Regions from separate parts of the Pseudarthrobacter sp. 1G09 genome, predicted to be linked through region 4. Evidence: riboswitches for the same ligand, from Rfam matches in the RefSeq annotation. Region 4 holds a riboswitch; each other region holds the start of a gene.
The links. Region 4 has a riboswitch for thiamine pyrophosphate ahead of ACP3TD_RS13635 (FAD-dependent oxidoreductase). Riboswitches for the same ligand answer to the same signal wherever they lie in the genome.

Region 1: linked by a shared signal. The riboswitch ahead of thiC (phosphomethylpyrimidine synthase ThiC) and the one ahead of ACP3TD_RS13635 (FAD-dependent oxidoreductase) in region 4 are both predicted to bind thiamine pyrophosphate.
Region 2: linked by a shared signal. The riboswitch ahead of thiD (bifunctional hydroxymethylpyrimidine kinase/phosphomethylpyrimidine kinase) and the one ahead of ACP3TD_RS13635 (FAD-dependent oxidoreductase) in region 4 are both predicted to bind thiamine pyrophosphate.
Region 3: linked by a shared signal. The riboswitch ahead of ACP3TD_RS19185 (ECF transporter S component) and the one ahead of ACP3TD_RS13635 (FAD-dependent oxidoreductase) in region 4 are both predicted to bind thiamine pyrophosphate.

The regions. Positions count from the first base shown of each region.
Region 1 is NZ_CP188306.1:2,651,896-2,659,340, forward strand. Features, by position in the region: gene ACP3TD_RS12205 (RNA-binding protein) at 1-25, opposite strand, end outside; gene rpsP (30S ribosomal protein S16) at 27-437, opposite strand; gene ACP3TD_RS12215 (hypothetical protein) at 663-1,103, opposite strand; gene ACP3TD_RS12220 (VOC family protein) at 1,199-2,074, opposite strand; gene ACP3TD_RS12225 (amidohydrolase family protein) at 2,177-3,259, opposite strand; TPP riboswitch at 3,352-3,459, shown strand; gene thiC (phosphomethylpyrimidine synthase ThiC) at 3,454-5,271, shown strand; gene ACP3TD_RS12235 (alpha/beta fold hydrolase) at 5,318-6,052, opposite strand; gene ffh (signal recognition particle protein) at 6,153-7,445, opposite strand, start outside.
Region 2 is NZ_CP188306.1:2,568,707-2,576,151, reverse strand. Features, by position in the region: gene ndk (nucleoside-diphosphate kinase) at 1-186, shown strand, start outside; gene ACP3TD_RS11815 (vitamin K epoxide reductase family protein) at 287-958, opposite strand; gene ACP3TD_RS11810 (Rne/Rng family ribonuclease) at 1,398-4,823, shown strand; TPP riboswitch at 4,967-5,065, shown strand; gene thiD (bifunctional hydroxymethylpyrimidine kinase/phosphomethylpyrimidine kinase) at 5,075-6,604, shown strand; gene rplU (50S ribosomal protein L21) at 6,939-7,247, shown strand; gene rpmA (50S ribosomal protein L27) at 7,308-7,445, shown strand, end outside.
Region 3 is NZ_CP188306.1:4,157,917-4,165,361, forward strand. Features, by position in the region: gene ACP3TD_RS19180 (ABC transporter ATP-binding protein) at 1-1,184, opposite strand, end outside; gene ACP3TD_RS19185 (ECF transporter S component) at 1,184-1,807, opposite strand; TPP riboswitch at 1,874-2,011, opposite strand; gene ACP3TD_RS19190 (heme-degrading domain-containing protein) at 2,108-2,659, shown strand; gene ACP3TD_RS19195 (DUF4383 domain-containing protein) at 2,803-3,282, shown strand; gene ACP3TD_RS19200 (iron-containing redox enzyme family protein) at 3,279-4,334, shown strand; gene ACP3TD_RS19205 (CDGSH iron-sulfur domain-containing protein) at 4,354-4,593, shown strand; gene ACP3TD_RS19210 (hypothetical protein) at 4,688-6,895, shown strand; gene ACP3TD_RS19215 (DUF4235 domain-containing protein) at 6,954-7,217, shown strand; gene mnhG (monovalent cation/H(+) antiporter subunit G) at 7,250-7,445, opposite strand, start outside.
Region 4 is NZ_CP188306.1:2,974,867-2,982,311, forward strand. Features, by position in the region: gene ACP3TD_RS13625 (thiazole synthase) at 105-935, opposite strand; gene thiS (sulfur carrier protein ThiS) at 940-1,176, opposite strand; gene ACP3TD_RS13635 (FAD-dependent oxidoreductase) at 1,173-2,564, opposite strand; TPP riboswitch at 2,558-2,676, opposite strand; gene thiE (thiamine phosphate synthase) at 2,704-3,426, shown strand; gene ACP3TD_RS13645 (RNB domain-containing ribonuclease) at 3,547-5,091, shown strand; gene ACP3TD_RS13650 (DEAD/DEAH box helicase) at 5,392-7,077, shown strand; gene ACP3TD_RS13655 (DNA-methyltransferase) at 7,087-7,445, shown strand, end outside.

The sequences.
Region 1 (7,445 bases), 320 kb from region 4:
GGTGCTCCAGCGCGTCTGCCAGCAACTTACTCAGCCTCGGTGGTCTCTGCTTCGGCTTCGGCTGCCTCAGTCTTGGAAGCCTTCTTGGTGATGGCTTCCGGGATGATGACGGAACCCTTCTCCGGTGCGACGAAGGCTTCCTTCTCGCCCTTGGTCTTCAGGGTGCCTTCCTGGCCCGGGAGGCCCTTGAACTTCTGCCAGTCACCGGTGATCTTGAGGATGGCGGCAACCTGCTCGGACGGCTGGGCACCGACGGAGAGCCAGTACTGTGCACGCTCGGAAGCGACCTCGATGTACGAGGGCTCTTCGGTGGGGTGGTACTTGCCGATCTCTTCGATGGCACGGCCGTCACGCTTGGCGCGTGAGTCCATGACGACGATGCGGTAGTACGGGGCGCGCATCTTGCCGAAGCGCTTAAGGCGAATCTTTACGGCCACTTTTGTGGTCACTCCTGTTTCAGAAAAGGGGTGAACCCGGCGTTCTGCACCCGTGGGGCGGGCCGTACTTGCGGGTTCGAAGGACAGGATCCAGACGCGGAGAGAGGGGCCACGCAGATCGAGTACCTGTCTATTGTGCCAGATCAGCGGGAGGATTTCGACTTGACACCCAGGGTCCGCGGGGACGGCGCCGTCGCCTGCCGGGATTGCCCTGCCGGGGGAAGGTCAGGCGGACCAGACGTACAGTCCCGACCGCTCCGAATCGCCAATTCCGCCGGCCAGTTCAGCAACCTGCCGGATGTAGGCCTGCGCCTGCCCGGCGTCGAACGGCATGTCATCCTGGGCCGCCCACTGCGCTGCGACATCCTCGAGGACATCGCCCTCGCCCTCAGTTTCGTAGGTGAGCAGGTCCGCAAGGGCCCGGACCATGGCCGGGGGGACGGCTAGCAGGGAATCGCTGGCCACGTCCACCATCGTCAGCTCGTAGTCGGCGCCGCCCGCATGGACCGCGGTGCCGACCAGGTCTCCGAGCTGCTCCACTTCGAAGTCGCTGATACCGGGGATCCGGACCGCGTCGGCGGCCGGCGGGGCGCCCCCGCCGTCAAGGGTTCCGGCGCGCTTCAACGCGGCATCGTGGGTGGCTACGAAGATTTCGGTAAAACCCATGGGAAGTGACCTCTTCCGTGTACGGTCCGGCGCGCCGGGGACACCTGCCTGGCGCCCCGTTCCAACGGCTTCAGCCTAGTACGCGGAAGGGGTGCTCAGCGCACCGCAACCCGGATGCTGTTGCGCCACGGATCCTCGAAGCGCAACTCAGCGCCGGTGTGGTGCGAGGAGACCCCGGCGACCTTCAGGCGGTCACCGAGCGCGCCGACGTCGTCACCCGATGGCACCTCAATGAGGACCTCACCGAGGCCAAGGGTGTCTTTCCGCGGACCGGCGCCGCGGCTGTTCCAAACGTTCATGGCCATGTGGTGGTGGTAGCGGCCCGCGGAGACGAAGAGGGCCTGCCCGTGCCAGCCGGCGGTCTTTTCGAACCCGAGCGTTCCCACGTAGAAGTCGCGGGCGGACTGGACGTCACCCACCTGGAGGTGGACGTGGCCAACGCCGGCGGTGGTCTGCCGCTGCCCCTGGAGCGATTCTTCGGAGAGGTGCTGTTCCAGGTAGCGCTGGGGCGGCAGCGCCAGGCTGTCCATGACCACGTCGGTGCCGTTCCAGGACCAGTTGCTTCGCGGGCGGTCCCAGTAGAGCTCGATGCCGTTGCCTTCGGGATCACTGAAGTAGAAGGCCTCGCTGACCAGGTGGTCGGCGCTGCCCGTGAAGGAGCGGGGCTCGAACCGGGCTGCGGTGGCCACCGTGGCGGCGAGCGCCGCCTGGTCTTCGAACAGGAGGGCCGTGTGGAACAGGCCGGCTTCTCCCCTGCCGGGGATGGTGAGGCCGGGGGCCGGGGCCAGATGGACCAGCGGCTTGCCGAGGCGGCCGAGGTAGAGGCCGCCATCCTGCTCAGCGACCACTTCGAGCCCCAGTGCGCGCTGGTAGTAGTCGGTCATGACCTTCATGTTGCCGACCTTGAGCATCACGGTGCCCATGGCGAGATCGGCAGGAAGAAGATCCTGGCTGGTGGCTTCTGCAGTCATTGAACGCTCCCTCTACTGGAGGCCGTCCGGATGAGGCGGCCTGTCATGAGTTAAAATTACTTGAAGCTTCAATTTATTCCAAGTGCAGGGTGGATGTTGTGCCTAGCGGACCACACGGCCACCCAAAACCACATGGGATGGGTGCGCCACGGTGTCCAGGGTCCTCCGGGGATCGATCGGAAACAGCACGACGTCGGCCCGCGCCCCTTCTGCCAGCCCCTCAGCCCCCAGCCAGGCCCGGGCGGCCCAGCTGGCCGCGTTGAGCGCCTCGGCTGCAGGCAACCCGGCCGCGTGCAGGGCAAGGATTTCGTCCGCAATCCTGCCGTGGCGGATCACGCTGCCGGCGTCCGTTCCGGCGAAGATCTGCACGCCGGCTTCCCAGGCCTCCCCTATGCGTTCAAGCCGTCGTTCCCAAAGCGCCAGCATGTGGTCCGCGTACACCGGAAACTTGGGCCTGGCCTGGGCGGCAATATCAGGGAACGTAGCTATGTTGACCAGCGTCGGAACGATGGGTACACCCTGTTCCACGAACCGCGGCAGGTGCCGGGGCAGCAGGCCGGTGGCGTGTTCGATGCAGTCGATCCCGGCGTCGAGCATCTGGTCCAGGGTGTCTTCCGCGAAGCAGTGGGCGGTGACGCGGGCACCTTCATCGTGTGCGGCACTGATCGCATCGCGGACGACGCCGGCGGGGAAGGAGGGTGCGAGGTCACCGGCGCTCCGCTCGATCCAGTCCCCGACGAGCTTGACCCAGCCGTCGCCGTCGCGGGCTTGCTTGCGCACAGCTTCCACGAGCCCTTCAGGCTCGACCTCGTGGGCGAAGCCCCGGAGGTAACGGCGAGTCCGGGCGACGTGCCTGCCCGCCCGAATCAGCAGCGGAAAGTCGCGGCCACCCTGCATCCAGCGGGTGTCGGCGGGCGATCCCGCGTCCCGGATCAGCAGCGTTCCTGAGTCCAGGTCGGCACGGGCCTGGGCTTCGGCCTCGCCGGCGTCCACCGGCCCGCCAGGGCCCAGGCCGATGTGGCAGTGGGCGTCGACGAAGCCGGGCAGCACCCAGCCGTCGAGCACAACGTCCGGACCGGCCTCGGGGCGGGTAAATGTCAAGCGACCGTCCACGGACCAGAGGCCGTGCCTTTCGCTGTCCGGTCCCGTGAGGGCGGTGCCGCTAAAACCGATGATGTATGGCATGAATGCCTCCTCTTCCTGCCCGGTCAGGCTAGCACCGGCAAATATGACAGGGCCGTTAGCACTTGTCCCTGCAGGGCGTGTGGTAGCTTCGTTCCTGACCACACGGGTGCCCCTGCAGGGGCTGAGATCGGGCTGACGCGGCCTGCGACCGTCGAACCTGTCCGGGTAATGCCGGCGAAGGAAGTGAGTATTCCTTGAATACACCAAAAACAGTGCTGCCCCCTGCCCAAAACCACGCTGCCGGAGCCACGCCTGAAGCACCGGTCACCCAGTCCCTGAAGTCGCACTCACTGGCCTATATCGATGATCCGGAGCACGGGATCCGTGTCCCGGTAACGGAGATCGCGCTGGAGCCGTCGCCCAACGGGCAACCTAACGCCCCTTTCCGCACCTACCGGACGGCGGGGCCGGGAAGCGACCCCGTGCGCGGCCTCAGCCCCTTCCGGTTTGAATGGATTGAGGCGCGGGCTGACACGGAAGCGTACAGCGGAAGGGAACGGAACCTGCTCGACGACGGCCGCTCAGCCGTACGCCGCGGCGCCGCCTCCACGGAGTGGGAAGGCGGGCGCCCGGTGCCCCGCCGCGCCGTCGACGGCCGGACGGTCACCCAGATGCACTATGCCCGGAAGGGCGTGGTGACGCCGGAAATGCGGTTCGTGGCGCTGCGCGAAAACTGTGACCCGGAACTGGTCCGGAGTGAGGTGGCGGCCGGACGGGCCATCATCCCCAACAACATCAACCATCCGGAGTCCGAGCCGATGATCATCGGCAAGGCTTTCCTGGTGAAGATCAACGCCAACATCGGCAACTCCGCCGTCACCAGTTCCATCAGGGAAGAGGTGGACAAGCTGCAGTGGGCCACGCGGTGGGGTGCCGATACGGTGATGGACCTGTCCACGGGCGACGACATCCACACCACCAGGGAATGGATCATCCGCAACTCCCCCGTGCCGATCGGCACCGTGCCCATCTACCAGGCCCTGGAGAAGGTCAACGGCGAAGCCAACGCCCTTACCTGGGAGATCTTCCGCGACACCGTCATCGAGCAGTGCGAGCAGGGCGTGGACTACATGACTGTCCATGCCGGCGTCCTGCTACGCTACGTGCCGCTGACCGCCAACAGGGTCACCGGCATCGTGTCCCGAGGTGGGTCGATCATGGCCGGATGGTGCTTGGCGCACCACCAGGAAAATTTCCTGTACACGCATTTCGATGAGCTGTGTGAAATCTTTGCCCGGTACGATGTGGCGTTCTCGCTGGGTGACGGCCTTCGCCCAGGGGCCACCGCGGATGCCAACGACGCTGCGCAGTTCGCGGAGCTGGACACACTGGCCGAGCTCACGGAGCGCGCCTGGAAGCATGACGTGCAGGTCATGGTGGAAGGGCCGGGCCATGTCCCGTTCCATCTGGTGCGGGAGAACGTAGAGCGCCAGCAGGAACTGTGCAAGGGCGCGCCGTTCTATACGCTGGGGCCGCTGGTCACCGATGTGGCTCCCGGCTACGACCACATCACATCAGCCATCGGCGCCACCGAGATCGCCCGCTACGGCACCGCCATGCTTTGCTACGTAACGCCCAAAGAGCATCTGGGACTGCCCGACAGGGACGACGTGAAGACCGGGGTCATCACCTACAAGATCGCCGCGCACGCCGCTGACCTGGCCAAGGGCCACCCCGGGGCGCACGAACGGGACGACGCGTTGTCCAAGGCCAGGTTCGAGTTCCGCTGGCGGGACCAGTTCGCGCTCTCGCTTGACCCCGAGACGGCCGAAGCGTTCCATGATGAAACGCTGCCGGCCGAGCCCGCCAAGACGGCACACTTCTGCTCAATGTGCGGGCCGAAGTTCTGCTCGATGCGGATCAGCCAGGACATCCGCAACGAGTACGGGTCAGCGGAGGCCCAGGCCGCGATAGCAGAAGCGGCATCCGGGATGCGGGAGAAGAGCCAGGAGTTCCTGGAATCCGGCGGCAAGGTGTACCTTCCCGAGCTGAAAGTCCCGGCCGGAAGCTGAGCCTGCCGCCGGCGGTGACTGACGGGTTGCTGTGGCCGGCGCGGGCTTAGGACGCCCGTGCCGGTTCACTCCGGCTGACCTCCGCGAGGAACTGCCGGATGGCCCGGTTGCCGTCAGCTGAGTCGTGGGGCCGGTGCCCGCCGGCAGCGACACGGTGCAGGGCACCGGTCTCCCGGAGATACCCGGCAATTTCTTCGTACAGCGGTTCCCAACCCCCGGTAAGGACAAGGGTGGGGACTCCTGGAACGATGTGAAGTGGCGCCTCCCATGAAGGTGACTGCAGCCGCAGCCGGCGGGCAGAGCGCCTCTCCTCGAGGGTGGCTGGCTGGTGCAGGTCTGCGGCGTAGACGCGGCGGACGAACTCCCGCTGGAAGTCCTCGTCGCTGAGTTGGTGGCGGACGTCGAACAGCGGCTTCATCATCCGGATGTGGGCCGCTGTTGCGGGCAGCTCCGCGGTGAGGGAAAGACAGGCCGGCTCCACCAGGGTCAGCGAATGCACGAGGTCCGGGCGCTCAACGGCCGCCATCATGGCCGGAATGGCTCCCTGCGCATGGGCCACCACGTGTCCGCCGGCAGCACCCCGCCCGTCATCGCCCAGGGAACGCAGCACAATGGCCGTGTCCTCCGCAAAGGAGGACTCCAGGGGTTCGGCGGTGCTGTGGTATCCGTGCCGGCGGAGGAACAGGGCATCATACATCAATGCCATGCCGTGCTGCCGGGGCCAGGCGGCGGCGCCGAAGCTCCCCGAGCCGTGCACGAACACTACCCTCTGCTTGAACATCCCCCAACCCTATTCCACGACGCCGACATCTTAACGAAACAGCGCCAAGTGTCGTTGGGACGTTTCCAACGGCACTTGGCGCTACTTGGCGGGCGTGTTCCTAGTTGCCCAGGAACTTGTCGAAGCCCTTGGGCAGGTTCAGCTGGGACGGGTCAAAGTCACCGGACTGCTGGCCGAAGGAGGCCCCGGTGGGCAGCGCCTTGGATGCGTTGGCGCGCCGGGCTTCGGCGTCCTTGCGTTCCTGGGCGGCCTTGGCCGGGTTTCCGGACCGGGCCTTCTTCTTCGGCGCGTTCTTCGCGTTCTTCCGGGCACCGCCGCCGGCACCCGGGAGGCCGGGCATGCCTGGCATACCGGGCATGCCACCCTGGGCCATCTTCTTCATCATCTTCTGGGCCTGAGCGAAGCGTTCCAGCAGACCATTGACCTCGGAGACGTGCACACCGGACCCACGGGCGATACGGGCGCGGCGGGAACCGTTGATGATCTTGGGGGCAACGCGTTCGTGCGGGGTCATGGACCGGACGATTGCTTCAACGCGGTCGATCTCGCGTTCGTCGAACTGCTCCAGCTGCTGGCGGATGTTCTGGGCGCCGGGCATCATCATGAGCATCTTCTTCATGGAGCCCATGTTGCGGATCTGCTGCATCTGGGCCAGGAAGTCGTCCAGGGTGAAGTCTTCCTGGTCGGCGAACTTCTTCGCCATCCGGGCAGCTTCGTCTTTGTCCCAGGACTTTTCGGCCTGCTCGATGAGTGTAAGGACGTCACCCATGTCCAGGATGCGCGAGGCCATCCGGTCCGGGTGGAACAACTCGAAGTCGTCCAGGCCTTCACCGGTGGACGCGAACATGACGGGCTTGCCGGTGACCGAGGAGACGGACAGCGCGGCACCACCGCGGGCGTCGCCGTCGAGCTTGGACAGGACGATGCCGGTGAAGTTGACGCCCTCGTCAAACGCCAGGGCCGTGTTCACGGCGTCCTGGCCGATCATCGAGTCGATGACGAAGAGGACTTCGTTGGGGACGATGGCACGGCGGATCTGGCGGGCCTGTTCCATCATGTCCGCGTCCACGCCCAGGCGGCCGGCGGTATCGACGATGACGACGTCATGAAGCTTCTGGCGTGCTTCCTCCACACCGGCGCGGGCGACGGCGACCGGGTCACCGGCGGGCTGGTCCAGCTCCTGGGAGGTAGCTCCCGGGTGCGGGGCGAAAACAGGGACGTTGGCCCGCTGGCCTACCACCTGCAGCTGGGTGACGGCGTTGGGCCGCTGCAGGTCACACGCCACCAGCATGGGGCTGTGCCCCTGGGACTTCAGCCACTTGGACAGCTTGCCCGCAAGGGTGGTCTTGCCCGCGCCCTGGAGGCCGGCAAGCATGATGACGGTGGGGCCGTT
Region 2 (7,445 bases), 410 kb from region 4:
TTCGAAGGCCACCGCGTCATCGAAGGCTTCCGTTCACTGGCAGGCACCACCGATCCCACCACCGCGGCTCCGGGCACCATCCGCGGCGACTTCGGCCGCGACTGGGGACTGAAGGTGCAGCAGAACCTGGTGCACGGCTCAGACTCCACGGACTCCGCTGAGCGCGAGATCAAGATCTGGTTCTAGGACGCGCCCTCCGCACCGCCATAGTGGTGCGGACCAACAGATAAGGCCAATGTTCTTCCTGAACATTGGCCTTATCTGTTGCTTCGTGGGGTGTGGGCGGCTAGAACCCTGACGTGCCGGCGAACACCTGGATGAAGGCGAAGAAGATACTGGCAATCACGCCCACGTAGATCAGCGCCACGATGATCCAGCCGGAATCACCCACGACGCGGGCGGCGCCCGGCGGGACGGGAATGACTCCGGCCGAGATGTTGCGGATGGTGGTCCAGACAAAGAGCGGGATCATCGCGGCCCAGACGATCATGCAGAACGGGCACAGGACGTGAATCTCATACAGGGCCTGGGACCACAGCCACACCACGAAGATGAAACCGAGGGTAACGCCGGTCTGCAGCCCGATCCAGTACCAGCGGGCAAACGTGGCGCCGGACAACAGAGCCATGCCCACGGTGATGATGACGCCGAACGCCACGATCCCGATGAACATGTTGGGGAAGCCGAAGAGTGAGCTCTGCCATGTCTTCATCACTTCGCCGCAGGAGATAAACGGGTTTACATCGCACACGGTGGTGTGGTTGGGATCCTGCAGCACCGCGAGCTTTTCCAGGACCAGGGTTCCGGAAGCGAGCCAGCCGATAATTCCGGTAATCACCAGGAGCCAGCCGAAGGGCCGGTTCCGGGCCATGATCGGCGTATTAGCCGCCGGGGCACTGTCCGGGGTGGTGGTCCGCTCCTGGGCTGGCGTGCCGCTGACGGGGGAGATGCTGGGCATTGGTATGGCGTCCTTTTCGTCCGGTGCTCCTGAGCCTGATTGTAACGCCGGCGGCTGGACGCAACGCCCAGGAAACAGAAAGCACCCGGCACCTTCCCACGTGATTTACCCCGCGTGTGAGAGAATGAACGTGGCTGGAAGCCGAACCACATTCGGTCTCCGGTCCGGTGGTTTGTTCCCAAGACCGCCAATGACGAGCAGGGCAGGCTTCGGATTGTTCCGACACTCCCGCAATCTCCATTGGACGGCACCTGGTTGTGGCATGTAGAACAACGGGTTTCAGAACTTTCCACTGGCTCCTACGGGCTGCCGCACCCCAATGCCGGTGCGAACCTGGGAGCATCCACTTGACTTCTGTCAGCGCCTGCGGGTTTTGACAATATGTGCCCCAATGGGTGCCGGATGTGGCGGTACGTCAGGGGCAGGAGTGTTGCCACAGATGAACAATGAAACTGAGCTTTCCGTTAACGAAGTTGAACCGGCTGTGGAAGCCGCGGCCGAACCCAAAAAGGCTCCCCGGACCCGACGCAAGGCTGCGCCGAAGGCAGATGACGCCGTAGCCGCAGCCTCCGCCGCTGAGCTGGCCCCGGACGATGCCCCAGCCGCCGTTGCGTCGGCCGGCAATGAGGATGCTCCCGCAGCCCCGGCCAAAACCGCCGCGCGCCGGCCCCGGGCCAAGAAGAAGGCAGACGCCGCCGAGCCGCTGCCGGCCTTCGCCACCGATGCAGACTCCACCGAATCCGGTGCGGCCGCTGACGCTGCCCCCGCCGAAGAATCGACTGCGGCCAGCGAAGTACCTGTGGAACCCACCGAGACCAAGCCGGTCCGCCGCCGCCGCGTTGCCACGAGGAAAGCTGCTCCTGCGGGCGACCCTGCAGAAACGCCGGCCCCTGCCCAGGAAGTGCCCGTCCCCGCTGCCTCGCTGGACGCTGAAACGGCGGACCAGGGCACCGTTGCCCGGGAGACGGCCGTAGAGGCAGCAGCAGAGGACCCCGCAGAACAGGAACCTACCGCCGGCGAAACCGCAGCCGAGGCCGCGCCGGAGCAGGCCCCCGGCACAGCAGCTGCCGCTGCAGCAGAAGAATCCGCGGCGACGCCGGCCGACGCCGCCGAAGGCACCGCGGCTGGCGAGGAACCTGGCGCGTTTGCCTCCCTGTTCCTTGAGCCCGGCTCGCCCACTTCCGTGCTTTTCCAGGCGCCGGACCTGAGCACCGTTGTCCGCCCCGCAACGCCCGCCGCAGCGGAACAGGTCGAGGACGAAGACGACGCCGAGGACAACGATTCCGAGGAATCCTCCGGCCGCCGCCGGCGCCGCAGCCGTGGCCGCCGGGGGCGCAGCCGGCTCGACGGGCGCGACGACTCCGGAACCGAAGGCTCCGAGGCGGATGACGCCGCCGACGAATCGGACGAGGAAGAAGCCGGTCCGGCCGAGGACGGCGTGACGTCCCGCCGTCGCCGCCGCCGCCGCCGTGGCGACCAGGACCTTGAACTGACGGGCGGGGGAGACGACGACCCGCCCAACACGGTCACCCGGGTCCGCGCCCCGCGTGCCGTGAGCGAACCCGCAGTGAACAACCGCGTCACGTCCGTCAAGGGTTCCACCCGCCTGGAAGCCAAGAAGCAGCGCCGCCGCGAATCACGCGATACCGGCCGCCGCCGTACCGTCATCACCGAAGCCGAGTTCCTGGCGCGCCGGGAATCGGTGGACCGGCAGATGATCGTCCGCCAGCGCGACGACAGAATCCAGATCGCCGTTCTCGAAGACGGCGTCCTGGCCGAGCACTTCGTGTCCAAGACCCAGCAGGACTCGCTGATTGGCAACGTGTACCTGGGCAAGGTCCAGAACGTCCTGCCGTCCATGGAAGCTGCCTTCGTGGACATCGGCCGCGGCCGCAACGCCGTCCTGTACGCCGGCGAGGTGAACTGGGAAGCCGTTAACCTTGAGGGCAAGCAACGCCGCATCGAGAACGCACTGAAGTCCGGCGACACCGTCCTGGTCCAGGTGACCAAGGACCCGGTGGGCCACAAGGGCGCACGCCTGACCAGCCAAATCTCCCTGCCCGGCCGCTACCTCGTCTACGTGCCCGGCGGCTCCATGACCGGCATCTCGCGGAAGCTGCCCGACGTCGAACGCAACCGCCTGAAGCGGATCCTCAAGGACCGCCTCCCGGAGCACGCCGGCGTGATTGTGCGGACAGCCGCGGAGGGTGCGTCCGAGGAAGAGCTGACGCACGACATCAACCGGCTCCGTGCCCAGTGGGAGGGCATCGAAAGCCAGTCGAAGTCCACCAAGATCCTCGCCCCGGAGCTGCTCTACGGCGAACCTGACCTCACCATCAAGGTGGTCCGCGACGTCTTCAACGAGGACTTCTCCAAGCTGATCGTCTCCGGCGAGGAAGCCTGGGACACCATCGAGGCGTACGTCACCTACGTCGCCCCGGACCTGGTGGGCCGCCTCGAGAAGTGGACCAAGGACCAGGACATCTTCAGTGCCTGGCGGATCGATGAGCAGATCCACAAGGCCCTGGAACGGAAGGTCTTCCTGCCCTCCGGCGGCTCGCTGGTGATTGACCGGACCGAAGCCATGACCGTGGTGGACGTCAACACCGGCAAGTTCACCGGCAGCGGCGGCAACCTGGAAGAGACAGTCACCAAGAACAACCTGGAAGCCGCAGAGGAAGTAGTACGCCAGCTCCGCCTCCGCGACATCGGCGGCATCATCGTCATCGACTTCATCGACATGGTCCTCGAGTCCAACCGGGATCTTGTCCTGCGGCGGATGGTGGAGTGCCTGGGCCGCGACCGCACCAAGCACCAGGTTGCCGAGGTCACCTCACTGGGCCTGGTCCAGATGACCCGCAAGCGCATGGGCACGGGGCTCCTTGAGGTCTTTGGCGAGCAGTGCGAGGCCTGCGCTGGCCGCGGCGTCGTCACCCATGACGACCCCGTAGAGCATCGCCGTGCCAACATCGTGGCAGCCGAGCAGCACGTCCACCGCTCAGACAACCGCTCCGATTCCCGCCCTAACGGCAACCGAAACGAGGGCAACCGAAGCGAGGGCCAGCGCAGTGAAGGCCAGCGCAATGAGGGCCAGCGCACCGACGCCAACCAGGAAGGTACCCGCGGCGAACGCAAGCGCCGCCGTGGACGTGGCGGCCAGCCGGTCGAACCGGCACCCGCACCCGCAACCGTCGCTGCCCACTCCGTCCAGCCGGACCCGCACGAGGCCGAACGCCATGCCAAGGCTGAAGCCACCAGGCTGGCCCTGGCCAACATTGCCGCTGCTGCCCACGCTGCACACCTGCACGATGACGAGGTAGCGGCCCGGCAGGCCCCCGTCCAGCAGGACGCGGGCGCAACGGAGAAGCACGACGACGGGACGCCGGCGCGCCCGGCAGCTGTCCTGACGTTCGGCGGCGAGAAGGTGGCACTGCCCTTCGTTGAGCACGCAGACGAGCACCAGGCCTCACCTGCGCTGTCGCTTGACCGGCTGGCCGAAGCGTTTGCCCACCTGGGCCAGCCGGCTTCGCCTGTTGGCAGCCAGTCACAGGAGTCCGGCACGGCCCAGGCCGCGCCGGCCACGCCCGAACCGGCGGAGGCAGCGGTTGCGGCACCCCAGCAGCCCGTTGCGGCTGCCGTCCCCGACCTGTCCCGGCAGCGCCGTCCGAGGCGTAACCGGAGTGCAAGCAGGGCGCAGGGCGCAGCCAACGAGACCTCCGTGGAACACCATGAGAATGTCCCGTCGGCCAGCGAAGGCCACTCCCATGCCGCCAAGGCGCCCCAGCCTGCCGCGCCGGTAGAACCGACAGCCAAAGCGGATGCGCCCATCATCCTTGGCGTAGGGGTTCCTGCTTCCGAGCTCTGACCCGACCCATTAACGGCAGATGCCCGGCCCTCCACTCCTGTGGTGGGGCCGGGCATCTGCCGTTAATGGGGGAACGGTCCTCGGCAGCGCACTTAACAGGTGCAGTCACCTTTCGGTTGACTGCCGTCCAGCGGCTAGGCTGGGGAACTGACACGGGGTGCCGCGCACCAGGCCCGGCTGAGATCCACACCCGTTGAACCTGTCCGGTTAGTACCGGCGAAGGGATGTCTCTTTTGTCTTCGACCCTTGCCATGCCTGCAGCCACCCCGCTCCCGAATCCCTCCGCAACCGTAATGCCGGCTGCCGGACGGGACGTGCCCCGGGTCCTTGCCATCGCGGGCTCGGACCCTTCCGGAGGGGCCGGCATCCAGGCGGACCTCAAAAGCATCGCGGCCCACGGCGGTTACGGCATGGCCGCCATCACTGCCCTCACGGCCCAGAACACCCGCGGGGTGAACGCCGTCCATGTTCCTCCGGCATCCTTTTTGGCACAGCAGCTGGCGGCCATCAGCGACGACATCCACGTGGACGCCGTCAAGATCGGCATGCTGGGCGACGCCGAGGTGATCGCCGCCGTGCGCACCTGGCTGGAGAAGGTGCGCCCCGCCGTCGTGGTCCTGGACCCGGTCATGGTTGCCACCAGCGGAGACCGGCTATTGCAGGAGAGCGCCGAAGCTGCCCTCCGCAACCTGGTGCCGCTGGCCCACCTGGTCACCCCCAACCTGGCCGAGCTGGCCATGCTCCTGGAAGAGGACGTACAGGACACGTGGGAGGCAGCCCTGGAACAAGGCAGGCGGCTTTCTGATGCCACCGGTGCTGCCGTGCTGGTCAAGGGCGGCCACCTGCAGGGCAGCAGCTGCCCGGACGCCTTGGTTGGTCCGGCCGGCATGCTGTCCGCGGACGTCGTCGAAATCCCGGGGGAGCGGGTGGCAACGCGCAACAGCCACGGCACAGGCTGTTCCCTGTCCTCCGCCATGGCCACGGTCCAGGCGCAGGTAGGCGACTGGGAAGTGGCTCTAAGGGAAGTGAAGCGCTGGCTTGCGGGGGCACTGGCGGCATCTGCCGTGCTGGAGGTGGGAACCGGTAACGGGCCCGTCCACCATTTCCACCACCTCCGCCAGCCGCTGCGGCCTGGCGAGTTCACGGCGCAGCTGGGGAAAGTTGCCGACGCCCACCTTGAGTCGATCTACGCCCTGGACTTCATCCAGGCCCTGGCCACGGGGACACTTCCGGAAAGCCAGTTCGCGTATTACCTCGCGCAGGATGCCATTTACCTGAACGGGTATTCGCGCGTCCTCGCCCGGGCCAGCGCGCTGGCTTCCACGGAAGCCGAGCAGCTGTTCTGGGCGGCGTCGGCCCAGCAGTGCCTCGAAGTGGAGTCGGAACTGCACCGGTCCTGGCTCAGCACCCGCACTGTCCGTCCCGAACTGGGGCCCGTCACCAAGGCCTACGTGGACCACCTGACCGCCGCTTCGGCGTCGGGCAGCTATGCAGTCCTGGCAGCAGCTGTCCTGCCGTGCTTCTGGCTGTACGCGGACGCCGGGAAGACGCTCCGTGCCCGGTTCCTCGCCGACGGGGAACCGGCAGGCCACCCCTACGCCGGCTGGCTCCGCACCTATGCCGACGAGGATTTCGCGGAGGCAACGCGCCGGGCCATCGCCGTGGTGGACGAAGCCGCACGCAAGGCCTCCGATGACGAGCGGCACGCCATGGTGACCGCCTTCGGGCAGTCCTGCCGGCTGGAAGTGGAGTTCTTCGACGCGCCGCGGCTCCACGCCTGAACCTGCCCGGGCCGTGCTGCCGGTACTATGGTGTGGCACGGCCCCGGTGGCGGACGATGTCTGTGGTTCCTATCACAGCCGACCCGCCGGAGCCAGCCTCATTTGCGGCCGGAGACGGAATTAGCGTATTCTGGATCTTCGGTGCTTACGCCAACACTTGGGTTATGACCCCGGGAACATGCCAGCGTGGAAAACACAAGGCAGTCCTGCGGGATAACTCATGGAGACCTTCGGGGAATCCACGGCGTTGAGGCACAGCGGGAACCCAGCCAAACAGTGCAACGGGTGCCGCACGCAATTTTAGTTATAAACGTCGAGAGAAGTGAGTTCCCAAGTGGTGTACGCGATTGTCCGCGCAGGCGGCCGCCAAGAGAAGGTTTCCGTTGGAGACTTCGTTACCCTGAACCGCGTCGCCGGTGGGGCTGGCAGCACCATCGAGCTGCCCGCACTGCTCCTGGTTGATGGTGACAAGATCACCACTGCCGCTGCTGACCTGGCCAAGGTGACCGTTACGGCTGAAATCCTCCAGGACCTCCGTGGTCCTAAGATTGTCATCCAGAAGTTCAAGAACAAGACCGGTTACAAGAAGCGCCAGGGTCACCGTCAGGAACTGACCAAGGTCAAGATCACTGGCATCAAGTAACCACCGGTTACTGTTCAGGTTTTCAGCAGATTCCCCAGAATTTAAAGGCAGGCATTTCAGATGGCACATAAAAAGGGCGCGAGCTCCACTCGCAACGGTCGTGACTCCAACGCACAGTACCTCGGCGTCAAGCGCTTCGGCGGCCAGGTAGTTTCCGCCGGCGAGATCATTGTCCGCCAGCGTGGCACCCACTTCCAC
Region 3 (7,445 bases), 1.2 Mb from region 4:
ACGAACTGGTGCTCGGGTTCCTGGAACACCGTGCCGATCCGCTCGATCAGCTGTTCCGCTTTCCACTGGTACGGGTTGATTCCGGCGCCGCGGCTGAGGTCCGTCGTCGCGGAGACCGTCCCCTTGACCGGTTCGAGGAGTCCGGCAAGGGTCAGCGCGAAGGTTGATTTCCCTGCGCCGTTGGGTCCGGTGACTGCGAGCGCCTGGCCGGCGCGGACCTGGGCAATAATGCCCTCCTGGACGGGCACCGGCGGAACTTTCCGGAAGCCTTTGCGGCGCGGGCGTTGCCGGGAGACGGCCAGGTTTTCCGCGGCCAGCAGGAGTCCTCCGGCCCCGGTGGCCTGTTCCGCGGCCCGCCCGCGGGTGGAGGGTACATACCCGGGAACCCATACACCGGCTGCCGTCAGCATGGTCCGCGCTTCGTCCAGCACCCGGTCCGGCGGGCCGTCAAGGAGCACCGCAGGGTTGGTGCCGCTGCCGGGCTGCAGCACCACGATCCGGTCCACCAGGTCCTTCCACACGGACACCCGGTGCTCCACCACCACCAGCGTGGCGCCGGTCTTGTCGAGGCAGCGGGCCACGGCGTCCCGGACTTCGAGCACACCAGCCGGGTCCAGGTTGGCGGTGGGTTCATCGAGCAGGATCAGCCCGGGCCGCATCGCGAGGATGCCTGCAAGCGCCAGCCGCTGTTTCTGCCCGCCGGACAGGGCCGACGTCGGGTGGTCCAGCGGCAGGTGGGACAGCCCGACGTCGGCCAGCGCCTCGTGCACGCGCGGCCAGATGGCATCGCGGGGCACGGCGAGGTTTTCGGCGCCGAAGGCGACGTCGTCGCCTACCCGGGAGAGGACCACCTGGGTCTCGGGATCCTGCTGCATGAGGCCGGCTCGGCCCCGCTGGCCGCGGGGGGAGCCGCCGTCAACCAGCAACGAACCGTTCTCGTCGGACTCGCCTGCCTCGCCGTCGTCGTCCGCATCGCCCAGTACCCCGGCGAGCGCATGGAGGAGCGTCGACTTGCCTGCCCCGGACGGGCCAAGCAGGAGTACCCGCTCACCCGGGCTGATGTGGAGGTCGAGGGCGTGAACGGCCGGTGTGGTGCGGCCCGCATGCCGCCAGCCCCAGCCGCGCGCGATGACCGTGGCCGGCCGCACCGTTTGGGGTGCGGCCGCGTGGGATGGTGCCGGCATCAGGAGAAGACGGGCTCCGTAGCGGCCTTCCGGGATGCAAAAGAGCTCAGCACGCCGGTCCGGGCAAGGCCACGGGTGGCGATCCAGGCCAGGGCGCCGGCGATGATGGCCCCGGAAACAACGGTGAAGGCGATGTACGCGAGCTTGTCACCGCCCGAGTAGGCGATGTTCCAGCCCCACGGCGCGAAGGAATCGTTCAGGCCACAGAAGAGGCCCGCCGCGGCACCGGCCAGCAGGGAGACCGGGAGGTTGAATTTCCGGTAGACGAAGATGGCGAAAATGATCTCGGCACCCAGGCCCTGGACGAACCCGGAGAACAACACGGAGGCGCCGTACTGGGAGCCCATGAGCAGCTCGCCGGTGGCGGCGACTGTTTCGCAGAACAGGGCAGCTCCGGGCTTGCGGATGATGAGCATGCCCAGGACCGCCGGGATCATCCAGCCGCCGGCCAGGAGGCCGGTGAGGGGCGGGTAGGCTGCGTTCATCGGCGCGGAAATTGCGGCGGTTCCCTGGGACCAGGCCCAGAAGATGACGCCGCCGGCGATGGCGATCAGGGCCGCCACCACAATGTCCACGACGCGCCAGGACTTGCTGGCGGGCTTTTTGATTGCTGAAGTAGTCATGTGATCCTCCTGGAAACAGGAGGGGAAAGTGGACGTGGGTGCCGGCTGCTGCCGCCATTTCCCGCGCACTTCGAGAACTCGACTCCCTTGCGCCGGTACTAACCGGATCAGGTTCGAGGGTCTGCGGCTGTCCGCACTCTCAGCGCCCACCTGCGTTTCCCGGCTGGTGCCGGGGCCGATGGCGGCGCTCCCCTGTCGTAAATGTGTTGTTGATGATGCTGTGGATGTCTTGCGTTTGAATGTTTAGCGCCCTTCCAGGCGTGCTCAAGTTTACACCTGGAGAGCGGTAGATTGTGGGCCATGACCGCCAAACCGCCAGATGTGACTGAGTACGATCCCGACTCCGCCGATGCCCAGCCGGAGGGCTCGCTCCAGGCCCTGATCGGCCGGATTGAGGCGGAGATCCGGGAACTGCAGTTCCCCGGCTTTTCGCCGGATGACGCCCTTAACCTTGGCCTGCTCCTGGTGGAGCTCGGCAAGGAGCGGAATCTTCCCATCGCCATCGACATCACCAAGGGCGAGCAGGTCCTTTTCCATGTTGCGCTCCCCGGAGCCACCCCGGACAACGAACACTGGGTCCGCGCGAAGCAGCGTACGGCCGCCCGCTACGAGGTGCCGTCATTGCTGGTGGGCCTGCGCGGCCGGGCCCGTGGCGGGAGGATCGAGGACAATGCGTGGTTCGACCAGTCCCGTTATGCCGCGCACGGCGGTGCATTCCCGGTCTACGTCCCGGGCGTAGGAGCGGTTGCCACGGTGACCGTGTCCGGGCTGCCCCAGGTAGCAGACCACGATTTGGTGGTGGAAGCGATGCGCGGGGCGCTGGGTACTTCGGGGACGGCGGCCGAAGGCTAAACAACCCTATTGCAGGGGCAGGGAAGCCGGGGTTCAACCACCGGGCATCCGGGCGACCCGGAGACAAATAGGGAAGCTTGTTTATTTTTTATTAGTAACCATGCTTACTATGTTTGTTACCGGCAACCCCAGGAGTACAGGACGTGGCAGCAAGCACCCTAAACCGGGCTGCCCGTTCAGGGCTGCAATGGGCCTCGCTTTCCGCAGGCATCCTGCTCCTGGCTGCGGGTGTGCTCGGGTTCATCCCGGGCGTCACGCACAACCTCCACCACCTCGGTTTTGCCGGGCCCGGCTCGGGCGCCGAACTCTTCGGCACCTTCCAGGTATCCGTGCTCCACAACCTGCTGCACGGGGCATTCGGAGCCTCAGGAATCCTGATGTGCCGGACCCACCGGCACGCCCGCAGCTTCTTTATATACGGCGGCGTGGCCCACCTTGCCCTCTGGGTCTACGGACTGCTGGTGGCCGATGACACCCCGGCCAACTTCCTTCCGGCCAACCACCCGGACAACGTCCTGCACCTCAGCCTCGGACTGGGCATGGTTTTTCTTGCCGTCCTGCTGTCGCCGCGCACCCCGACAGCCACCGCACCCGATCGAGAGCATCATCAAGGAGCACCATGAAATTCCCCGCCCCTAGAGGACCCGTCAGCAGCGCCTTGCTCGGCGTCCTGTCCGGACGCCCGGAGGACGCTGCCGAGGACCTGGATCTCCTCCACCGGCTCGCCGCCGCGCAGTTGGCGAAGACCACGGACATCATCGGCGATGACGACCTTCAGCTGGCCCTCTTTTGCCTGTACGAGCTGCACTACTCCGGCCTGGGCGGCGTGACTGACGAGTGGGAGTGGGAACCGGACCTCCTGCGGGTCCGGAGGCTGCTCGAAAAACCGTTCGAAGCCGCACTGCGCTCCGCCGCCCACGAAGCGGTGGCAGGCCTGGAATTCCAGCCGGCGGACAATCCGACGAGTGACCAGGTAGCCGATGTGCTGTTCACCCTGGCATCCGCCGATACCGGACCCAGCGTCTCCCGGTACGTCGCCCGCAAGGCCAGCCTGGACCAGCTCAAGGAATTCCTGATCCACAAGTCGATCTACCAGCTGAAGGAAGCCGACCCGCACACGTGGGCGATCCCGCGGCTGGCAGGCCGGCCCAAGGCGGCCCTCGTCGAAATCCAGGCTGATGAGTACGGCGGTGGCCGTCCCGAGCGCATGCACAGCGCACTCTTCGCCCGCAGCATGCGCGGCCTGGGCCTGGACGACCGCTACGGGGCCTACATTGACACCGTTCCCGCCATATCCCTGGCTGCGGTGAACCTGATGTCCATGTGCGGACTGAACCGGCGGTTGCGCGGTGCCATCACGGGGCACCTGGCCATTTACGAGATGACCTCGTCGCAGCCCAACCGTTTTTACGCCAACGGCTTCCGCCGGCATGGCTTCGGCACTGATGTCACCCACTATTTCGATGAACACGTCGAAGCCGACGCCGTGCACGAGCAGATTGCCGGACGGGACCTCGCCGGAGGCCTCGTCGAAGCCGAACCTGCGCTGTTGGACGATGTCCTTTTCGGCGCTGCAGCGGCAATGGCCGTCGATGCCAGGATGTCCGTCCACCTGTTGGCCACCTGGGACAGCGGCCGGACCTCCCTGCGGGCATCAGTACCGGCCGCCGCATGACCAAGGAAGGGAGACGGATATGAAGCAGGACCAGCCAGAGAGCTCGATCATGGTTTGCCCGGACGGACCACTGATCGTCCGCGGTGATTTCGAAATCGTCACGCCGTCCGGCGACCCCGTCCCCCGGGACCGCAGGACGGTTGCACTGTGCAGGTGCGGCGCATCGGCCATCAAGCCGTACTGCGACGGCACGCACAAATTCATCACGTTCCGCTCCGACCCCTCCCTCCCGGAGCCGCCGCTGTCGCCGAACAGTTGACACTGCCGGAGGTGCGCACAAGGATTAAGCGGGAAAGCGTTTTCTGAGCTGCCTGCTGCCGGACCGGGCCCAGGCATGAGCCAAGGAGTGCGACGTGCACAGCCAGCCCACCGTGATCAACCGCGAAGCGCTGGTACGGCGCCATAACGTGGAACAGGACAGCCTCGATCCGCGGAGTCCCGCCTCGGTGGGCAACGGTGAGTTCTGCTACACCATGGACCTGACCGGCATGCAGTCCCTGCCCGGTGAATATCCCGTGGCCGCCAGGGATAACCTGCCGCCCGGCACGCTGCTGGGCACGCAGGCGCAGTGGGGCTGGCACTCAGTCCCGCCGGAACAGGAGTACACCCTTGCCGGTTCCACGGTCCTCTACGATTCACCGCGTGGCCCTGTCCCCTACGTGGACATGGTGGGCGCCATCGTGGATGGCCGCGAAACGCAGTCATCGCGGGCGGAAACCTGGCTCCGCGCCAACCCCCACCGGCTGGACCTGGGACGGATCAGCTTTGCGCTCCCGGGAAGGGATGCCCCCGCGCTCACCCGGGACGACATCACCGGAGCGCACCAGGTCCTGGACCTTTGGACGGGCACGGCCACCAGCATCTTCACCTTGAACGGCAGTCCGGTCAATGTCACCACGGCCTGCCGCCCGGACAGGGACGAGCTGGGCTTCCGCGTCCTCTCCCCCGCCCTCGCGGACGGCCTCGCCGTATCCCTGACATTCCCCTACGGTTCGGAGGATTGGCACAACGCAGCGGACTGGAACAGCCCCGCCGCCCACACCACCACCGTTGAACAACGTCACGCCGCCGGCCCGTGCCGCCGCTGGCTGATTTCGCGCTGCCTGGACGGTTCCGGGTACCAGGTGGCCGTCAGCGGCGAGGGGCTGGAGCTCGAACAGGCCAGCCCGCACGAAGTGCTCATCCGGGCCACCGGGGGGCAGGACAGCCTCGACTTCAGCGTGCACTTCATCAGCACGGGAAAGGGTGACTGCCTTCAGCGTGGCAACGGCGGCATCGGCGGGTTCGGCGGGCGTTCAGTTCCGGGATCGGAGCCGGGCCCTGAGCTGGCATCGGCACCGGATGTGGCAATGGCGCCGGGCAGCGCTGCCATTGCCGCGTCCCGCACGGCCTGGCCGGAATTCTGGAAGTCGGGCGGCGCCGTCGACCTCTCCGGAACAGCCGATCCCCGCGCCGGTGAGATCGAACGCCGGACGGTGCTCTCCCAGTACCTCACCGCCATCAATTGCTCCGGGTCGCTGCCGCCGCAGGAGACGGGCCTGGTCTGCAACTCGTGGCGCGGCCGCTTCCACCTCGAGATGCACTGGTGGCATGCCGCCCACTTCGCCACGTGGAACCGGACGGAGCTCCTGCTGCCCGCCCTCCGCTGGTACGCGTCCGTCCTGGAACCCGCCCGGCAGACGGCCAAAGCCCAGGGGTTCGACGGCGTCCGCTGGCCCAAGCAGGTGGGTCCGGACGGGCGGGAGAGCCCCAGCCCCATCGGCACCTTCCTGGTCTGGCAGCAGCCGCACCCCATCCATCTGGCGGAGCTCGCCTACCGGGCCGAACCATCACAGGAACTCCTGGAGGAATTCGCCACGGTGGTCTTCGAAACGGCGGAGTTCATGGCCGCCTTCGCCCACCCGACGGACCGGGGCTTAGAACTGGGCCCGCCCCTGGTGCCGGCGCAGGAGAGTTACGAGTCGGTGCGCGGGACGGTCACCAACCCCACCTTCGAACTTGCCTACTGGCAGTGGGCCCTCCGGGTGGCGAATGTGTGGCGGGAACGGCTGGGCCTGCCTGCTGAGGGCACCTGGGCGGCGGTAGCGGACGGCATGGTCCCGCCCAGGGTGGTGGACGGCGTGTACGCGGCGATCGACGTCGAGCCCTTCACCATCCGCACGGACCACCCCTCGATGTTGTGCGCCCTGGGGGTGCTCCCCCGCACGGACCTCGTGGACCCGGAAACGATGCGGGCCACGCTGGCTGACGTACTGGCCGGCTGGGACTGGGACAGCACCTGGGGCTGGGACTACCCCGTGATGGCCATGACGGCCGCGCGGCTGGAAGACCCGGAGGCCGCCGTGGACGCGCTGTTGATGGACGCGGCCAAGAACCTGGTCCTGCCCAACGGGCACAACCGGCAGACGGATTCGCTCCCGCTGTATTTGCCAGGCAACGGCGGCCTGCTGGCGGCGGTGGCGCTCATGGCTGCGGGATGGGATGGCGGCCCGGCGCGGCACGCTCCCGGCTTCCCCCAGGGCTGGACAGTGGCATGGGAGGGGCTCATCCCCGCGCCGTAGGAACTTAGCCAGTAGGGTGGGGTGCAGACCGTTTTACCGCCCGCAAGGAGTACCAGGAATGAACCTTCTCATCAAGCTGCTCGGCACCGGCGTAAGCCTGGGTGCAGGATTTGCCGGCACCAAGCTGGTCAATACCATCTGGGAAAAGACCACCGGCAACAAGCCTCCCACCGGCAAGGGCGAGGACGTCCCCACCAGCCTTCGCTCGGCCCTGACGTTCGCGCTGATCTCGGCGTTCGTCAGCACCATCATCCAGGTCCTGGCCAACCGCGGCACGCAGCGGGCCATCACCCGGTTCGCCAAGACGCAGGACATCGTCTAGACACCCATGCTGTCCCCGCCCGCCGGCTGGCTTCAGCGGGTTGAGCCGTCGTCCTCGCCGTCCTCACGGGCGGCCTGGGCGGCGGCTTTCTGCACTACAGCGTCAAGCTCGTCCGAGGTGAGCAGTTCCCGGTGCAGGTGCTTGGTCCGGTACCCGGCGCGGCCCACCATATGGGCGGACACGGGAACCGTCAGCAGCTGGAAGATCCAGGCAACCACCAGGACCGGC
Region 4 (7,445 bases):
GGCTGTGGCCGCCACCTTCAACGGTGGCGGCCACGGGCGTTTAAGCGGTGCAGTCCCTAAGCGGTACAGTCCATGAACCGTGACAGTTCCTGAATCATTAATGGCTAGAGGAACTCGGCCCGGCCCTCCATGGCGGACGATGCCAGCGCGTGTTCGCGGCGGGGAATCCGCCCTGCCTCCTTCGCCAACCTCCCGGCGATGACGGCGTGCTTGAACGCCTCCCCCATCAGCGCCGGGTTCTGGGCACGGGTCACAGCCGTGGCCAGCAGGACAGCGTCGCACCCAAGTTCCATGGCCAGCGCCGCGTCAGATGCCGTGCCGATCCCTGCGTCCAGGACCACGGGCACGTTGGCGCGGGAAACGATGACTTCGATGTTGTGCGGGTTGAGGATTCCCAGCCCGGTGCCGATCGGAGATCCCAGCGGCATCACTGCGGTGGCGCCCAGGTTTTCCAGCCGGAGGGCCAGGACGGGGTCGTCATTGGTGTAGGCAAAGACTTTGAAGCCTCGGTTGACCAGCTGTTCGGTGGCCTCCACCAGCTCAACCGCGTCCGGCAGGAGGGTGTGCTCGTCTGCGATGACCTCCAACTTCACCCAGTCGGTTTCCAGCGCTTCCCGGGCCAGTTCGGCAGTCAGGACGGCGTCCCGCGCAGTAAAGCAGCCTGCGGTGTTGGGCAGGACCCGGATTCCATGGTCCACCAGCAGTTGGAACAGGGAGCCCGATTCTGCGGGTGAGTAGCGCCGCATGGCCACGGTGGTGAGGGATGTTCCGGAGGCAACAAGCGCGGCGCCCAGGCCGTCCAGGCTGGGCGCACCCCCCGTCCCCATGATGAGCCTCGACTCCAGGGCGACGCCGTCGATGACGAGGGCGTCAGGCCTGGCGGGCGCCGCGGAGGTAAGGGCAGCCGATTCGGAAACGGTGTTCGCTTCAATCATGGTGTCAGCCTCCCTGTACTGCGGTAACGAGTTCGATGTCGTCTCCGTCCGCGAGCGCGGTGCCGTGCCATTGGCTGCGCGGCACCACTTCGGAATTGTGCGCTACGGCCACGCCCAGCCTTTGTCCGTCGGTTGCCCGGCCGTCGGCCGCAAGCGCGCGTCCGGTCACCTCGCTGACCAATGCCGTGATGGACGCACCGTCCGCCACGGTGCGGGATGCCCCGTTCAGGGTGATGTTCATGCTGTCTCCTTGATGTTGAAGCTGGGGGCCGGGATCCGGCCGGAAAAGCGGTCCGGACGGAACGGCTGCCACCGGGGGTCAGCCTTTCCGTCCATCAGGTCGCGGCAGATGGCGGCCGCGGCCGGGGTGAGAAGTACTCCGTGGCGGAAGAATCCTGTGGCCACGATGAGCCCGCTGACATGCGCTGCACTGCCATCTCCCCCGTCCACGGGCACCCTGCCCAGCAGCGGGGCATTGTCCGGGGTGGCCGGGCGGGCCCGGGCCGTGCATTCCAGCAGCTCCAGCTCTGCGACCGCAGGCACCAGCACCTGGGCGTCGCGAAGCAGCTGGTACACGCCGCCAGCGGACACTGCGCTGGCCGGTGCTGCGCTGGACGGTCCTGCACTGGCGGGCACTGCACCGGATCCGGCACTCGCCGGCACGGCTCCGAACGCAGTGCCGGCCCCAACCAGGGCGTCCTCCCGCTGGGTGGCGCCGATGACCACGGTTCCGTCCTCGCGTGGAACCAGGTAGACGGGCACACCGCGCACCAGCCCGCGGACGGTGGACGTCAGCAAGGGCTGCAGGTGCTGGGGGACGGACAGCCGAAGGATATCGCCGTGCACTGGGCGCAAAGGTAACCGGAGTCCCCTCGGCAGGTTATTGAGGGAACCCGCCGCCATGCCGTTGGCCACCACCGTTTCGCCGGCGAGCACCAGTCCGCCTCCGGCCAGCCGGACACCGGCCACCGCGCCGTCCGCCCACTCCAGTGCCACGGCCCTGTCCGCCACAGCGAATCCGTCCAGCGCACCGGCAACCGCAGTGCCGGCAACGCCGCTGCCGGCACGCAGGTGGTTGGCCAGGGCTGCCCGGAAGCACCCCACGAGTCGCCGGGGATCCACCTGGTGGTCTGCCGGGGTATCGAGTGCGCAGGCAATGGCGGGGCTGAGCAGCGGTTCCCGCCGCCGTGCCTCGCGGACCGTCAGGGGCTCCACGGCGAGTCCGTTGGCCTGCTGCACGCCGCGCAGGTCCATCAGTGCCCGTCGGTCGGCGGCGTCGGCGCCAATGGTGAGTGTCGGCGTCGCCAGGTATCCGGAACCGCGGCCTGACATGCGGGTAAGGTCCTCGGCGAACTGCGGCCAACGCTCCGATGCATCCAGCATGAGGCCCAGGAGCTCTTCCTCCTGGTAATGCAGCTCGCTGACGGGGGCCAGCATGCCTGCCGCCGCCCAGCTGGCTCCGGATCCCGGTGCATCGTCGATCAGCACCACGGACCGGCCAGAGCGCGTGGCTTCCCAGGCGATGCCATGGCCTATGACGCCCCCGCCGATCACTGCAACGTCGGCGGATATTGCCGGGACAGCGGCTGGCTCTGCGATGGTGTCCGGAGGGCTTTTAGGGATGCCCATGGTGTCTCCTTCCCTACGCCGGTATTAACCGGATCAGGTCAAGCGGTCGGCTCTGACGCCCTCTCAGCCCGGCGCTTTGTGACAGCTGCCGCGGGCTCCCGCAGTACGAGGCAAGTCTAGAGGAACTAGGCTTGCAGCCATGAATGTGTCCCACTCCCCTGCCCCCGCCGCAGCACCCGGCACCGATGCCTTCACCACCGCAGCGGGTAACGGCGCACTGAAAGCCGCACGCCTTTACCTCTGCACGGATGCGCGCCGCGGCCGGGGCGACTTCGCCGGGTTCGTGGACGCCGCGTTCGAAGGCGGCGTGGACATCATCCAGCTGCGGGACAAGTCCATCGAGGCGGCAGAGGAGCTGGACCTGCTGGCCATTCTCAAGGAATCAGCCCAGCGGCACGGGCGGCTGTGGGCCGTCAACGACCGGGCGGACATTGCGGTCCTCTCCGGTGCTCCCGTTTTCCACGTGGGCCAGAAAGACCTGCCGGTACCGGCCGCAAGGACACTGCTCAACGGCAACGCCGCCATCGGCCTGTCAAGCCACACGCCGGAGCAGGTGGACGCCGCGCTGGCCGACGCCGCAGGACCTGCCGGCCTCGACTACTTCTGCGTGGGCCCGCTCTGGGCCACCCCCACCAAACCCGGCCGGGCCGCCGTCGGCCTGGAGCTGGTGAAGTATGCGGCCGCGAAGGCGCCCAGTGACGTGCCGTGGTTTGCGATCGGCGGGATCGACCACTCCAACGTGGACCAGGTGGTCGCGGCCGGGGCGTCAAGGATCGTGGTGGTCCGCGCCATCACCGACGCTGCCGATCCCGCTGCTGCCGCTGCCTCGCTTCGGTCTGCACTGGACGCCGGGGCTTCCTGAAGCTACGGACGTCCCACAACCTGGTTTCCCGACCGTACGGCGGTGCGCGGCAACACGTCAGGAGCGCTCCCCGCACCGATTCCCTGCGTAATCGGATGACTTGGGGTTAGGCTGACTTTCGTGTCACATCATCGGCTGGCTCCCAACGTCCATGAGCGCACCAATGCCCTGGAAGAGGCCCTGGCCGCGCTGCGGACGGAGCTGGAACTTCCGGGCCCCTACCCCGGTGACGCGGTCAAGGACGCCGAGGCCGCGGTGGCCGCGCTGCGCCTGCCGGACTACGACCTGACCGCGGTGGAGTTCGTCACCATCGATCCGGCGTCGTCCACGGACCTGGACCAGGCCCTCTTCATCGAGACGGACGACGACGGCGGGTACCACGTCCTGTACGCCATCGCCGATGTCCCCGCGTTCGTTGCCCCCGACGGACCCCTGGATGCCGAAACCCGGCGCCGGGGCCAGACGTTCTACGCCCCGGACGGGCGTATTCCGCTGCACCCGGAAGTCATCAGTGAGGGCGCCGGCAGCCTCCTGCCGGACCAGGACTGCTCGGCCTTCGTATGGGATTTCCGGCTCGACGGCAACGCCGGGGTCACGTCCGTCGGTGTCCGCCGGGCACGTGTTCGAAGCCGCGCGAAACTCAGCTACAAGGGTGCCCAGGCTGACCTGGACGCCGGTACTGCCTCTCCCCTTCTGGTCCTGCTGAAGGAAGTGGGGCTCAAGCGTGTCCGCTTGGAACGCGCCCGGAACGGCGCCAGCCTGAACATGCCGGACCAGGAGATCGTCCAGCTGCCCGATGGCGGCTACCGCATTGCGGCTGCGCCCCAGCTGCCGGTGGAGGACTGGAACGCCCAGATTTCCCTGATGACAGGGATGGCCGCCGCCAAGATCATGCTCGATGCCAAGGTGGGGATCCTGCGTACCATGCCGCCGCCGGATGAGCGTTCCCTGCATCATTTCCGGCTGCAGACGGAGGCACTGGGCAAACCCTGGGACGGTGAGGTGGGATACGGGGAGTACCTGCGAACCCTTGACCCAACGGACCCCCGGCAGCTGGCCATCATGCACTCGGCCGGCATGCTCTTCCGCGGCGCCGGTTACACCGCCTTTGACGGCAATGTTCCGGAGGCCGCGGTTCAGGCGGCCATCGGGGATGCCTATGCCCACACCACTGCGCCGCTGCGCCGCCTGGTGGACCGCTTTGTGCTGGTGACCTGCGAGGCGTTGAGCAACGGCGGTACTGTCCCCGGCTGGGTGCGGGATGCGCTGCCGACCCTCCCTGAGATCATGGCGGGCTCCGACCAGCTGGCCTCCCGGATGGAGCGCATGGCCCTGGATACGGTGGAGGCCGCCCTGCTGGTCAACCACATCGGCCAGGAGTTCGACGCGATTGTGATTTCGGGGTCGAAGCCGCAGAAAGAGAACGGCAACGGTAAAAACGGGAACAACGGCTCCGGGAACGGGAACGGCAACAACGGCACCGGCAACGGGAATGGCAACGGAAAGAACAGCAACGGGAACGGTTCCTCCGGGATCATCCAGATCGCCGACCCTGCCGTGACGGCCCGCTGCGCGGGTGAGCTTGAGTCCGGCACCAAGGTCCGGGTTCGCCTGCTGTCGTCGGATATCGCTGCCCGGGAAGTGCACTTCGAACTGGTTCAGTGAGCCTGATGTCATCCGGTCCCGGCTTCCATACGGCCCGGAAACAGGGATTCCGGGCTGATGCGGCTAGACTGAAAAGGTAGAAATGGATGCCCGGTCGTTGATTTCCTTGAACTGAAACCAACAAGCCCGCCCCTACGCGATCTTGAGATTTACCCGCTGGTCGCCAGTGCCAGCGTTAGATAGCCCGCGATCGGCTTCCACTGGAATTGCTTGCGCGCTTCGTTCGTGCTCCGGATCGGCCCCATCGGCCTGTCTGTTGAGCACGCTGCGCGATTGCCCAAATGAATAAGGAAACTCCCCGTGAGTGAATTGCATATCCACCAGCTTCTGTCCGATGAGTCCGGCACCGAGACCATCGAGCCGGAAGAAACCATTATCTCGGACGAAAAGCCGCATGAAATTGCGGAGAAGTCCTTTGCGGACTACAACGTCCGTGCTGACATTGTTGAGTCCTTGGCCGATGCCGGGATCACCCACCCCTTCCCCATCCAGGCAATGACGCTGCCCGTCGCACTGTCAGGCCACGACATCATCGGCCAGGCCAAGACCGGTACCGGAAAGACCCTCGGTTTTGGTATCCCGGCGCTCCAGCGTGTTGTGGGCCGCGACGATGCCGGCTTCGACAAGCTGCCCGTCCCGGGCGCTCCGCAGGCCTTGGTGATTGTGCCGACCCGCGAGCTCGCGGTGCAGGTGGCAAGCGACCTCGAAACCGCTTCCCGCAAACGCAACGCACGCATCGCCACCATCTACGGTGGCCGCGCCTACGAGCCCCAGGTCGATGCCCTGCAGAAGGGCGTCGAGATTGTGGTGGGCACCCCCGGCCGCCTGATTGACCTCTATAAGCAGAAACACCTGAGCCTGAAGAACGTCCGCATCGTCATCCTTGACGAGGCCGACGAAATGCTGGACCTCGGCTTCCTGCCTGACGTTGAGACCCTGATCGCCGGCACCCCTGCCGTCCGCCAGACGCTCCTCTTCTCCGCCACAATGCCCGGCCCGGTCATCGCCATGGCACGCCGGTACATGACCCAGCCCACGCACATCCGCGCCGCTGACCCCGATGACGAGGGCCTGACCAAGCGGGACATCCGGCAGTTGATCTACCGTGCCCACAGCATGGACAAGATCGAGGTTGTTGCCCGGATCCTGCAGGCCCGCGGCCGCGGCCGTACCATCATCTTCACCAAGACCAAGCGCACCGCAGCCAAGGTGGCAGAGGAACTGGTGGACCGCGGCTTTGCGGCCGCAGCAATCCACGGCGACCTGGGCCAGGGTGCACGCGAGCAGGCCCTGCGCGCGTTCCGCAACAACAAGGTGGACGTCCTGGTGGCAACCGACGTTGCTGCCCGTGGCATCGACGTGGATGACGTCACGCACGTGATCAACTACCAGTGCGTCGAGGACGAGAAGATCTATCTGCACCGGGTGGGCCGTACCGGCCGCGCCGGCAACAAGGGCACGGCTGTGACCTTCGTGGACTGGGACGACATGCCCCGGTGGGGCCTGATCAACAAGGCACTCGGCCTGAGCGTGCCTGAGCCGGTGGAGACGTACTCCTCCTCCCCGCACCTCTACGAAGAGCTGGACATCCCCGAGGGAACCAAGGGCCGTTTGCCCCGCAACAAGCGCACCCTCGCGGGCGTCGACGCCGAGGTCCTCGAGGACCTGGGTGAAACCGGCAAGAAGAACAGCCGGGAAAGCCGCGGAAACGATGGCCGGGACCGTGAAGGCCGCGGCCGGTCGCGTTCGGGCGGACGCGACGGACGCAGCCCGGAAGCAGGCCGCTCTGGTGAGCGCCGTCGTCGTACGTCCTCTGATGCTGCCGAAACCCCCGCAGCCCCGGCCGCCGGTCCGGAAGCGGCAGCCGCCTCCGACGCTGAAAAGTCTTCGCGCACCCGCCGCCCCCGCACGCGTACCCGGCGCCGCAACGGCGAGGTAGTGGCCGGTGCAGACAAGGGCACCCAGCCCGGCAGCACCGAGGGCTGACCTGACGGAATGACGAACACTGTTTGGGCGCCGGACGGCGGCAGCCTGGTGGTGCACGCGGATAACGCGCAGTACCTCCCCACGCTGCCGGACGGCGCCTTCACGCTGATCTACGTGGACCCGCCCTTCAACACGGGCCGGGCGCAAAGCCGGCAGGAAACCCGCATGGTTGCCAACGCCGGCGGCAGCGGTGACCGTGTGGGCTTCAAGGGCCGCTCCTACGACACCATCAAGGGCGCCCTGCACCGCTACGACGACGCCTTCAGCGATTATTGGTCCTTCCTGGAGCCGCGCCTGGTGGAAGCCTGGCGGCTGCTGGCCGACGACGGCACGCTGTACCTCCACCTGGATTACCGCGAGGTGCATTA